4 regions of the Methylomonas sp. LWB genome follow, and region 3 is predicted to be linked to each of the others. Evidence: riboswitches for the same ligand, from Rfam matches in the RefSeq annotation. Region 3 holds a riboswitch; each other region holds the start of a gene.
What was found. A riboswitch is a leader RNA that binds a small molecule or an ion and turns the genes downstream of it on or off. The one in region 3 is predicted to bind cyclic di-GMP.
Positions count from the first base shown of each region.

Region 1 (3,114 bases), on a different contig from region 3:
TGCATAGAGAAAGCTGTTCTCGGGCTGGGTCTTGGTCTGATCGAGGATGTGTGGGATTTGCCGATATTGCTATTGCATATAACATAGTTTAATTAATTTGCCCGCGCGTCTTCTAAGCTTTGTGCGGGAAAAATTCATGGCATGCGATTTGCTGTAACATGGCCTAGCTTAGCCGACGAAGTATAGAAAAGATTTTCGGATTGGCTAGGGTGTCGTCGGGCGTTTGATGAAAGTCGGTTTCCACAGTCGCGGACCTTGGAGCTTTTTACTTGGGGGATTTATGTTGAATATGAATAAGTTTAATTGGGCGGCGCTAGCTGTCGTGTCACTGTGCGGTTTGTCCGGACAGGCGCTGGCGCATGTCGATTACGCGGATTTAAGCGATCCGATTTCGTCGCCGGGTGGCGTCAACGGCGGAACGTTTACCAATTTCGGTTGGCATAACGGTACCGAGGCTGCGTTGGGCGATAGTCACTCGCTGGCGGGTGGGACATTTTTCAAATTTCATCTGGACCAATCTTCGTTAGTGACGATCACTTTTAGCGATATTAGTGGAACAGATGCGTTGAACCCGGCATTTAGCTTGTATTCGGGGCTGTTCGCGGCTGAAGCGCACGACGATACGACGGTAGATCCGTTGAATCCTAAAGTATTGGTCTCCACGCCAACGCCGCATGTCGTCAAGCTGGCTTCGCCGGTGGATAACGGGGTGCTGTCACCGTTTCGCGATACTGAACACGTCGAATATCGCGGCCAGTTCGATGCTTTGGATTCCTGGAGCATGGCCAATAACAGCGGTGAATGGGGGGTAATTCAATATCTGACTCACGTTGGTCCTGCGGGAGGCAATTCGGTGTCGCTGGTGAATTATCTGTTGGGCGCCGGCGATTATACGATCGCGGCCGGCGGCGGAACGGTTTATGACGCTGCAACCGCGCTGGAGGGTTTGGACGGCCAGATTTCCTTAAGCGTGACGGCGGTGCCTTTGCCGGCGGCAGTATGGTTGTTCGCTCCGGTCTTGGCGGGTTTGACGGCAACGGCAAGGAAACGCAATAGCGCCAAAGGTTGACTTTCGTTTTGGGAAATGAGGAGAAAACAGGACGTTTTGCCAGGGATGGTTCGCCACATTCGCCGCGAGGCGAAGCCGGAAAGCCACGGGTCCTCTTAGGGGGAAGGGACGGCCGGGTTGCAATCGATGTAAGGGGCGGATTTGGGGTTCACTGCGAATTCAATGTCTGTCAGAGGGATAATAATTATTACGGTAAAAATAACTATGAAAAAAATGACTTTAAAAGCTTCGGTTTTAACGTTGGTTGGCGGTATGGCATTAATGTCCGGACAAGCAATGGCGCACGTAGGCTACGGCAGCGCGTTATATTGGGGCGCGGGCACTTACGATCCGTTGACAGGTAACACCCAAGGCGCGACAAGTACCTATGGAGCTGCGGCAAACTTTACACCCACCGTATCCAGCAACGGCGGTTATCTGGCCGGTTTGAACCCGGATTCCTTGGGTAATACTCACGACATCCGCTTCCGTTATTTCATTCTGGAAAAAGACGCGAATGTTAGCTTCACCATTACCGGTACAACCAATGCCAATGGTGCAAGCACATTGAACCCAGGCTTCTCGTTGTACAACGGCGTGGTTCCAGCCTCCTCGCACGACGGCGTGGGCGATGTCGCTTCAACCGCGGCTGATCCCGATACCGCTGCATATTTGGCGGGAGCGCCTGATTTTGCTTCTTGGTCGCCGTTCGCGGGTGTCAATGACGTTCGCGGTGGCGCGGCGGCCGGCACAGCCGCTAACCCTACCGGTTTGTGGGGCGTGTTCGATACCAACGGCAGTATTACCACAGGCAACAATGGCACTGCCGGCGCGACCGATACCCATGGCCCGAACTATTTGGGTAATTTAGATACTGCTAAGATCGCAACGATTACCTATACCGGCAAATCGGGTGCGGACGCCGCGGCGGGTTCCAGCTTCACCAACTCATCAGGCGGAACTACTGGCGTTTTAGCGGCCGACGGTACGGTGGATAACAGCGTGTCTTGGAATGGCTTTTTGCACGCCGGCGTCTATACCCTGGCAATCGGCGGCGCCAATGTCGCGGATTACACCCAGTTGTTCAACGACATCGTCAACGGCGGCGCCACCGCCGGTAGCCAGTACGCGGCAGCCTACACAGCCGACCGTTTGGCCCGCGGTTTGACTATCAGCAACTTCAGCGTAACCACCGTTCCGGTTCCTGGTGCGGTTTGGTTGTTCGGTAGCGCATTGATGGGTTTCCTGGGCATGAAACGCCGCGCGCGTAGCGCTTAATTCAAGGAAGGTTATCGGCTTGCTTCGATAACGCATTGGCGGGATGCCAACCATTCGCGAGCGCTCGCCCCAGGGATTGGGGCAAGCGCTCGTTTTTGTTTTGATGCCATCGGGCCGGTTTGTGACGCTTAAGGATGCCGCTTTAAATGATATTCGATGGCCGAGGCGTTTTTCTTTAGTCGCCGGCATACTGTCGATTCGATGCCGGCAACGGACGATTTGGTTTTTCGCGCTTATAATGCCCGGCCCGATTACCGATCGAGTACTTGTTAGGAAGTTCGCGGCGATCAATAGGTTTTTACTTCTTACTCAAAGTTTGGTCAGTCATGTCTGAAAACGGTTTAACCGATTCTAAAGCGCGGAGCGGCGCATTGAGCGCCGCCGCGTTGTTTGCCCTGGTGACGATTAGCGGCGGCGCGGTGATGATATTGGAACTACTGGGTACGCGAATTATCGCGCCGTTTTATGGGGTCAGTTTATACGTTTGGACCGCGCTGATTTCGGTAACGATGATTGCGTTGGCGATCGGGTATTACCTGGGCGGTTATTTGTCGGATCGTTATCCGGCCTTGCGGCTGGCGCATATTTTGGCGCTGGCTTCGGTAACAACGGCGCTGATTCCGTTTCTCGGCGGTCCGGTAATGACGTGGACTAATCCGCTGGGAATACGCGGCGGCGCGTTTGTCAGTGCGTTGTTATTGTTTACGTTGCCGCTGACTTCGTTGGCGATGGTTGGTCCCTATGTGATCAAAATGGCCACTCGCGACTTGCGGGGTGTAGGCCGGGCA
Region 1 is NZ_MKMC01000100.1:83,885-86,998, reverse strand. It holds gene BJL95_RS23050 (hypothetical protein) at 290-1,069, shown strand; cyclic di-GMP riboswitch class I at 1,112-1,194, shown strand; gene BJL95_RS23045 (hypothetical protein) at 1,346-2,326, shown strand; gene BJL95_RS23040 (fused MFS/spermidine synthase) at 2,698-3,114, shown strand, end outside.
Region 1: it holds a riboswitch for cyclic di-GMP, as region 3 does, so the genes downstream of both, BJL95_RS23045 (hypothetical protein) here and BJL95_RS01905 (VPLPA-CTERM sorting domain-containing protein) in region 3, are expected to answer to the same signal.

Region 2 (3,114 bases), on a different contig from region 3:
ATTGGATAAACGACAGTTCCGGGCAGGGCTATCTGCTGGAAAAAGTCCTGCTGGCTGGCGATCGAGCCGCCACCTGGAAAAAGCAAGTGGTTTCCGGGCGGCGGGTGCGCTACCTCGATTGGGTTTTGCCCGGCATTTTAGCCATCAACATCATGCACGGCAGTTTGTTCGGCGTCGGCTTTACCATCGTCAGGTATCGCAAAAGCGGCGTGCTTAAACGCTTGAAAGCCTCGCCGGTCAACGCTTTTGAGTTCCTGTCGGCACAAGTCGTCAGCCGGCTGGGGCTGTTGATGCTGGCGGTCGTGCTGCAATTTGTCGCGATGAACGTCTTGTTCGACTTTTTAGTGCAGGGGGCTTATGCCTTGTTGGCGCTGATAGCGGTACTCGGTTCGGTAACTTTGATCAGTCTCGGCTTATTGATGGCGAGCCGGACCGGTAGCGAGGAGTTGGCGTTGGGCATCCTGAATTTGCTGACCTTGCCGATGATACTGCTGTCCGGGGTCTGGTTTTCGCTGGAAGGCGCACCCGCGCTGTTGCAGAACCTGACGCTGATTTTCCCGCTAACCCACGTGCTGCAAGCCGCGCGCGCGGTGATGATCGACGGCGCCGGATTGGCCGAGATAGCGCCGGCATTGATTACCCTGTCGATGATGACGCTGTTGTTTTTAACGACCGCCGCGCTGCGGTTTAAATGGGTGGAAGATTGAGGGTCGGTCAATCCATGGAGGTCCGTGCGACTCACCGGGAGCTGGCGCATTCCGCCCGTTGATTCGACGCGGCTTAGGTTTCGAGATACGTGGAGTTGTCACAAATACCGGCAAATCGTTTGAATAGGTGATTTCACGCAGTTGCTGAGGCAAATCACGTGGTTTGGGTTTGTTTGGCCGTCGGTAAAAATGTTAGTCGTTGTAAAACAATGGCTTTTTTGTTGGCCTGGTCTTTGCTGTTAGATCAGCAACTCGGGAAATGACGATAGGTTTATGTCGGCGGGTTTGCGTTTCGCGGCGCTCTCTCTAAGCCAGTATCGTTGGGTTTCGAGCCTTGGCGGCTGCCGAATGACGGCATCTTGCGCCGTTCGGAAAAGCCGCCGGAAATCTAGGAAAACCTCGCTCAAGGATTCGGGCGATGCCGCACGGAAGCGGCAATTTCGCCACATCCGCCGCGAGGCGGAGCCGGAAAGCCACGGGTCTTGGAATAAGACGGCCGGGTTGCCTTCGAACTTTGGGCTCTGCAATGGGATGTGACGCGCTTCCATCCGTATCGGGACCTGGATTTTGCCCATTAAATCAATCTTAGATCGTTTTGTAAGGAAAACAATGAACCTATTAAACAAACACAGTTTGAAAGCGGCCTATGCCGGCGTTCTGGCAATCAGCGTATTCGGCGGCGGTCTGTTAACGGCAGGCGATGCCAACGCGGCCCTCGTTAGCGGCGTCGCGAATATGACCATCGACAATTCCGCATTTACCTCGGCCGTTGGCGGTTCCGAAGGTTGGTATATCGCCAATTTTTGGGACGAGACTTATAACGCAACGCCGATCGATCTGGACACGACCGGCGGTGTTGCTCTCAGTCAGACCGAGACCTTCAGCGTTTCGTTGCCGGTGAACGCCAATGGCACCACCATCAGCTACGGCGCGAGAAAGCAGGAGGCCACGACGATGGATGCCAGCAACACAGCGGCAGGCCAAATCGGCTTGAGCGGTGCATTTCGGATGGAACCCGCCGGTGGCGGCTCCTACCTGAACCCCGGTGATTTTTACCTGAAAAAAGCCAGTGGGACGTGGAATATCTTTACCTACAGCGCCGGTTTTAGTAGCCCCGCGCAAGATCCAGCCTTGTTCCGCTTGGTGAATGCCACCGAGTCGGTCAACGGTAATGGCGAATTATCGCTAAGCGGCGATTTGTATCTTTCCACTTTGGGTTACTCCTGGAATTTGCTGTTTAACGGCAGCACATCGGTCAAAGTGGGTACCTTCAATCTGGCGCCCGCCGCAGTGCCGCTGCCGGCCGGCGTGTGGTTGTTCGGGAGCGGATTGGTCGGCCTGTTAGGCGCCTCCAGAGGTAAATCGGGCTTATCCGCCTAAGCCTTACCAGACCGCTCACCCTTCCGTCGCAAAAGGCTGCGGGGCGCTTTGCTTTCCGTTAACGGTCGGGGGGTAGAGCCCGAACTTGGCCGGTAAGCGACTTATTAGAAACCCAATTTTTTTCAAGGAATACGCATGAAATTTCTATACCTGATCGTGCTGTCGTTAACCCTTGCCGCGACATCCGCGCACGGCGCTACCGTATCCGGCGGTTCGCTGATTATCAATATCGATCGAGACGCTTTCGAGAACGGTATCGATCTAGATAGGACCGCTGCGCCATCCATATACGTCGAGGAATACTACGACGCTTCGCTGGCCTCAAAAACCTTTGAAGAGTTGCGCGATTACAATACGCCCGTCGATCTGACCGATTACGCGGCGAACGAAATTCCGGCCACCGGATTGAAATTTACCGTCAATGGCGCGCATGTGGCTGACAACCCGTTAGGCCGGCACAATAGCGCCACTACCTTCACGTTCGACCCTAACGACATTACCGGCACTGCGTCGGGCTCTATCGGACTGGCCGGCGGCCTGCGTTATCGAGTGGATGTCGCGCCACCCACTAACCGGGTATTAATGGGCGACATGACGCTGACCTATAATCCCGCGGAAGCGCTAAAAACGCCGGAAAGTTCGGATTGGGTCATTTACAACACCCTCGGCTTTAAAGCGGTGGCTTTCGAGTTGTTTAACGTGGTTTCCGAGATCAACGGAAACGTGCTGTCTTTGAGCGGCGAGTTGGGTTACGGTTGGGGATTCGATCATCTTGGGGCCGGTCCGGCCCGCAATGCTAATGCGCGCATCGGTACCTTCAGCTTTCAAACCTCCGTGGTCCCGCTGCCGGCCGCCGTCTGGATGTTTATGACCGGCTTAATCGGCATGGGCGTGAGCGGTTTTCGCAACCGATCCGCTTGATCGGGATATCAGTTAACAGGAGGTTTCGATGACATGCCATCGCCTTGAAACATCAAAATACTTGACCGCGGTTTCGACGGTTTTCGCGCTGGTCGCCGGCGGATTC
Region 2 is NZ_MKMC01000005.1:26,093-29,206, reverse strand. It holds gene BJL95_RS02325 (ABC transporter permease) at 1-707, shown strand, start outside; cyclic di-GMP riboswitch class I at 1,140-1,216, shown strand; gene BJL95_RS02320 (hypothetical protein) at 1,317-2,087, shown strand; gene BJL95_RS02315 (VPLPA-CTERM sorting domain-containing protein) at 2,223-3,008, shown strand; gene BJL95_RS02310 (hypothetical protein) at 3,037-3,114, shown strand, end outside.
Region 2: it holds a riboswitch for cyclic di-GMP, as region 3 does, so the genes downstream of both, BJL95_RS02320 (hypothetical protein) here and BJL95_RS01905 (VPLPA-CTERM sorting domain-containing protein) in region 3, are expected to answer to the same signal.

Region 3 (3,114 bases):
CGGAACCGCCGGCGCTGCGTTTGTAGACCAAGATGTAAGGCTTGTTGGTCGGTACATTGCTGTTGGTGGTGGCGCGGGTGCACAAATAAGCGTTTTGGTCGGAACCGGTCAGGCTGTCTTTGTATTTCCAGATTTTTTTAGTAGTGTCGCAGACTTTATCGGCGGCCGGTACCGATGAATCGGTGATCAGTTTTTCGATAAAGTTGACCGCCGCGGAGGCGCCGGACAAATACAACACGTTGGTTTGGCTGGCGTCGATGATGGGCAAGTTGTTGCCGTCGACCGGAATCGGATCGTTGACGGTCGCGGCTTGCACACCTGATGCGGCCAACAAGGCGCTGATCGCGGTGCCTAATACTAAGTTTTTCATGGGTAGTTCCTCGAGTAAAAAATCGTCAAACCGGAGCGGCGCCAACGCCGCTCCGAATACCGCTTATGCGGCGGCGTATTTGCGGCGAGTCGCGCGCAACAAGCCCATCAGGCCGGCGCCGAACATCCAAACCGCGGCCGGCAGCGGCACATTGGCCGGGGCCGGACCGAAGCTCAGCAGATTGCCGGCCAGGGTCCATTTACCGGCGGCCAGCGTGTGAGGCTGAATGCCGTTGTAGTACCAGAAATCGCCGGAGGTACCGTAGGCGATATTGGCTTGGGCCAAGCTGACCGTGCCGAAGATACTGTTGAAGTCATTGTGTTGCCCGGTATTCGGGGTATCGGCGTCGTACACCAACGAACTCAGATTCGCGGCATAATCGTTTCCAGTAGCGCCGGGGTTATCGGCGACTTGTCCGCCATTGATCTGATTCGCATGGTTTTTGATCGCAGTACCAGGGACTGTGGATTGTTGCAAACTGTTGTATTTAGCAATCTCGGTCATGCCGGTGATCAACTGCTTGGAACCGAAACCGACGGCAACCGCGAACTTGGTTTGCGAAGCATCCATACCGCTGGCGAAGGTGTTCCAGTTGTCATTGAGGCTCAAATCGTAGCTCAGCGTATAGCTGTCGTTGGCGACGTTGGCGATCAAATCGCTCATCAGCACGCCCAAATCCAGCGTGAACGTCAAGGTTTGGCTTTTGTCGTATACCGACAAATAGGCCTCGACCGTAGCCGCGCTAGTATTGTTGATCGCCGCATTCGCCGCGCCGGTGGCAGCGAACATCGCCGCCGCCAACAAGGCTTTGTTTAAAGATTTCATAATGGTTTCCTTATGTTTAAGATTTAAAAAATACATAAGGTGACAGCCCAGCCGTCTTGGCTTGTCGGCTTCCTACCGCCCGCCGCCATCCCCGGCGACCGACCCAAGCCAAGACCTGAAACTTTCCGTCCCCGCCTCGCGGCGAGTTTGGCTTTTACACGCTTACCTGCTCACTAAACTTCTAACACCTCGAGTGGTGTCGCTATCCCCGCTACCATGTGTCCGTATTGCAACCTACTCCCTACCTTCTTCCTCTTGCCGCTCCCTTCGCTGGTCTTCCCTGTTCCCTGTAATTCCGCATCAACCAAGATCCCGCGGCTCCCTGCCATCTCAGTTGCGGCGAATTATTCCAAACAAATCAATAAGTTTCCGTTACAGCTCTGTTAAAGAATCGTGAAATGTATTACATGCGTGATACGCCGAAACATCGCCGAATGCCGCAGCACGTTGTTTTTCAAGGGCGAATCGTTGCCGCCACGGACCGCGTACCTAACAGGCTAAATTGGGCGCATCCGACATGGACTGTCGAATTTGGCGTGCGGCATCGGCCGCCCGCCCAACGATTGGAGGACTTAACATTGGCCGGAAACGAATATCGGCGAGAGGGCAACTGTACTAATCGTTAGACGCTGTCGCGGGGACCAAGCACTGATGGACTGACTTTGCCCGGCGTTGCAAACGCGCTAACCGTGGTTATCGGCGATTCGCGGCTAAACACTCGGTCGCCGCTAAAACGCCGCCTACCGGAGTTTCCCAAACGGGAAAACTATAGCTTGCAAAGTCAGGATGCCCGTGGCATTGGGAATGGCGTGTTTGTGCTTCCCCGCCGGAGCGGGACCTATTAACCCGGCTCTTAAATACCGTTCGCCCTGTCGAAGGGCACGCCGGTCCGGGCTTAGACCGGCTCAGCCCGAGAAACACCAGTGAGAAATAGGGCCGGATGTAGAGGGCATGCGGCGGCTGACGCCGAATTGCGAGAAATTGACCGAAACCGAGGTTACAGGGGGATCGATCGTTCGAAAAAGCCGGTGCTGGCGAGAACGCCGAAACCTGCCGGGACTAGCGCCCGACAAACCAGCGCTGTTGAATCGCGAACGCGACGTTCACCAAGCCGACCATGACCGGCACTTCGATCAGCGGCCCAATCACCGCCGCGAAAGCCGCGCCGCTGTCGATGCCGAACACTGCCACCGCCACCGCGATCGCCAATTCGAAGTTGTTGCTGGCGGCGGTAAAGGCCAACGTCGTGGTTTGGCCGTAGTCGGCGCCGATCAGTTTGCCCATCGCGAAACTGACCAGAAACATCGCGACGAAATAAATCAACAGCGGTAGCGCGATACGCAACACGTCCAGCGGCAATTGCACGATCAATTCGCCCTTCAACGAGAACATCGTCACGATCGTAAACAGTAACGCGATCAGCGTCAGCGGGCTGATTTTGGGTACGAAACTCTGCTGGTACCAATCCTTGCCCTTGGCTCTGACCAACAGCCAACGCGTCGCGAAACCGGCGATGAACGGAATCCCCAAATAAATAAACACGCTTTGGGCAATATCGGCGATCGTCACCGCCACCAAACTGCCCGGCAAACCGAACAGCGGCGGCAACACGGTGACGAACAACCAGGCATAAACCCCGAAAAACAGCACTTGAAACACACTGTTAAAGGCCACCAGCCCGGCGCAGTAGTCGTTATCGCCGCGCGCCAGTTCATTCCAGACGATCACCATCGCAATGCACCGGGCCAGGCCAATCAGGATCAAGCCGGTCATGTATTCCGGATAGTCGGCTAAAAATCCGACCGCCAAGCCGAACATCAACAGCGGACCGATCAGCCAGTTTTGCACCAGCGACAGCGCCAACACCCGGCCGTTACGAAACACGTCGCCGAGTTCCTCGTAACGCACTTTCGCCAGCG
Region 3 is NZ_MKMC01000004.1:67,236-70,349, reverse strand. It holds gene BJL95_RS01910 (hypothetical protein) at 1-370, opposite strand, end outside; gene BJL95_RS01905 (VPLPA-CTERM sorting domain-containing protein) at 434-1,195, opposite strand; cyclic di-GMP riboswitch class I at 1,234-1,357, opposite strand; gene arsB (ACR3 family arsenite efflux transporter) at 2,255-3,114, opposite strand, start outside.

Region 4 (3,114 bases), on a different contig from region 3:
TTGAATATGTTTATAAGCGTCTAGTAAAAATTTAACCGGAATTCGTGCTCCCAGTCGTCTAAACGCCACCGATTGCGCATAAGCGCTTTTTATCGGTCGTCCGGGCCGTGAGCTCATTATTTTGCGCGGTCTACTGTCGAATTTTCCTCAAAAACCCCGGCATTTCGGTTCACCGTCGCATGTTCTAGCTATTTGGCCGCTAATCGGGAACCGCAGATCGGCAGGGAAGGCGAGTGCTTTGATCGCGTCGCGTTCGTCGCGCTTATCCGCCCATCGACCACCGCTTTGATGTTGATGATGTCCAGGCATGTCCCACCAAGGCCAACGAGGAATACGAGGTGAATTCCGTTTTTAACGCCGTCGGTTTGAAGCTGGCCATGACCAGTACGGTTCAAGGAGCCAATGGTAATTGTCCTATATATATCGTTCTGATTACTCATAAGCCTCGGTCAATTTGAACAAACGCCCTGACTGCCATGGCGGAGTATTGGCCTCCGCGATAAAAAAACCTGATCATCATAGTCTTTGCAGATCGAATAGGTGGTTGAATCGATGCCAACACTCGGCTAGATGGCACGGCGAATCTTTGGGCTTGGATCGCCAGAAGCCACACCGTCAGAGGCCGTTTGGTACCTTCAAACAGCGTCCCTGTTGGTCAGTGGCGCTGGGTGATGACAGGCCGTACATTGACAAAGTTTGCGGGTCTTGACCACTACAAACCACCATAACTTGGGTATTGAAAACCGGCGGTCATCGTGCCTGAAATAGGGTTTCGGCGTACTGGGCATCGGTAGTTTACAGCTTCAGAAAATCCATCAAATCGAAGCCTTTTTGAAATTGGATCGGGTTCTTCTTAATGTCAGGATCCTGCAGTCGGACTAATACTTTCATCGGACTTATCGGAGGCTTCTAAGTTGTTGAGGCTCATCGATAATCAGCTTGGACTATGGCATATGCCGCAACAATTAATTAGAACTGTGTCAAATCCCGTAGAGCCGACGGTCGAATGAATTAACAGGGGTTTTTGGTTTTTAATAAGTATATGAAATTTATAGTGATTGTTCTTTGGTCTTTTTATTGCTTTCCAGTAAGTGCTCTATTTTGAGCGCTAGCCAAACCTGTCGCGAGGCAGGGCCGGAAAGCCACGGGTCTTGTAGGCAAGATAGCCGGGTTGCTGTGTCACGGGTAGGGATGCCGGGAAAGACTGCTTTTGCCTTGAAGAGGGTTAAAGCAAGTGACGCACACACAGTTGAGAAGTTTATCCATTCAACCCTTCTTTTTTGAAACAAGGTAATTAAATGAATTTGGAAATTAACGCAATACGCAAAACTAAACTCGCGGGATTGGCTATGATGTTGGCCGCCGCGACTCTGGCCCCGCAAACCGCTAGCGCGGCCCTAGTCTCAGGAACAGCGACCATCTCGCTAAACGGTGTTTGGAACTCGGCGTTTCTCGCTTCAGGATGGGCTCCGACGACTTTTTTCGATTCGTCCTTTAATAACACGATGATAAGCGGCTCTCTCGCCGGCGGAACCGCGATTAGCGGCTTTACCGGTGCTTTCGAGGCACCGATTAACACCAATACGACGACGATCGTCATCGGTGGTTTCGGTACCGCCGGCACCATTCAGGCGACGACGATGGATACCAGCAATTCCTCGGTCGGGGTTATCGGCCTTAGCGGCGCCTTCCGGTTTACCGCTCCTTCGCTGTCAACCTATCTGTCGTCCGAGGATTGGACGTTGCAAAAAATCGGCGGTACGTGGAACCTAGTGGACCACTCACCCGGCTTTCCGGACAACACCTTATTCCAACTGGTAAACGTCGTCGATAATCTGGCGACGACCGGTATGCTTGACGGCGACCTGCAGTTCTTGCCGGATCCGGCCCATCAAGCGGGTGGCTTTTCCTACTCGGGCTTTTTGGGTGCTACCGGAGCAAAACTCAGCACGACTATAGGTCATCTGAGCATCGCGCCGGTCGCGGCGGTACCTCTGCCAGCCGCGGCATGGTTGTTTGGCACCGCTTTGTTGAGTTTGTTCGGTATCAACCGCCGCAAAAACAGCATCAGCGCCTAAGTCGTTCATGGAATACGGCGTGGATTTAGCGCTAGATTGCCGCACGATGAGGCTTGCGGTATTCAAGATTAGAATTATTCCTATCGTTCTTGAAATTCATACATTGACCACTGTTGTAGTAGCGGCGTAAACGTTGCGAGAGCACGTCCATGCTTCCCCCTGAGCAGGATTTGGGCCAGGGGGTTGTTTTTTAGCGCTATCCTCCGTTTAAACCTTTTCGAAGATTTCTGATTTGATGGGCCCCTGCTTCAACTAAATGTCACAACCCTGTCAAATCAAACCAACTTAACCCAAATTTTAAGGGTCTCGCGCGGTGTTAGCGGAGAGGCTTTCCACGGCGCCCGACGCAAGATCGTGCCGCCATTGCCAAGGCGTTTATATCCAAAAGGACGTATATCGCCAAAATGGTCTACAACCAGACGACTCGGGTAATGCCGGACGGCCCGACGGATAGTGCCTCTAGGCGAATTTATGGTTGGGAGCGTAAGAATGTTTAGCGCCCGCGTTACATCCACCAACAAGCGGCCGTGCCAATCGCCGAGACCCTATGCTTAGTTATTTTGGTCGCGCTCCGGGCCGTACGCTCTCATGAAAACGTCGACGGCGCGTTCGACCACGCCTTCGATCAAATCCGGCGTCAGTTCGTGCAGGATATTCAGCAACCAGGGTTCGAAGATCTCCGACTCCAGCAAACCGTGAAAATGCGCGGCCACCAGCTTCGGATCGGCCGGGCGCAGTCGACCCGCCGCGATGACTTCGCCAAAATACTGCTCTAAATATTTCATGCCTAATCCCGGCCCGCGTTCGTAATACAGACGACCGATTTGGCCCTTGCCGGATTCGGCAACAATCATGCGTTTTAACGCTAGCCGTTGCGGCGTGAAAAACACGCTCAATATTCGCTCGCCAAGCCGCTTTAAGGTGAAGGCTACATCTTCCGACGGTTGAAGCAGGGCGAGGGTCGAGCGAATTTCGTCGGGATCGAAATTGGTTTGTTCGCCGACGTAGATCGAGTGCATCTGATCCAAATGTTGAT
Region 4 is NZ_MKMC01000045.1:97,153-100,266, reverse strand. It holds cyclic di-GMP riboswitch class I at 1,102-1,179, shown strand; gene BJL95_RS16750 (hypothetical protein) at 1,299-2,078, shown strand; gene BJL95_RS16745 (TetR/AcrR family transcriptional regulator) at 2,630-3,114, opposite strand, start outside.
Region 4: it holds a riboswitch for cyclic di-GMP, as region 3 does, so the genes downstream of both, BJL95_RS16750 (hypothetical protein) here and BJL95_RS01905 (VPLPA-CTERM sorting domain-containing protein) in region 3, are expected to answer to the same signal.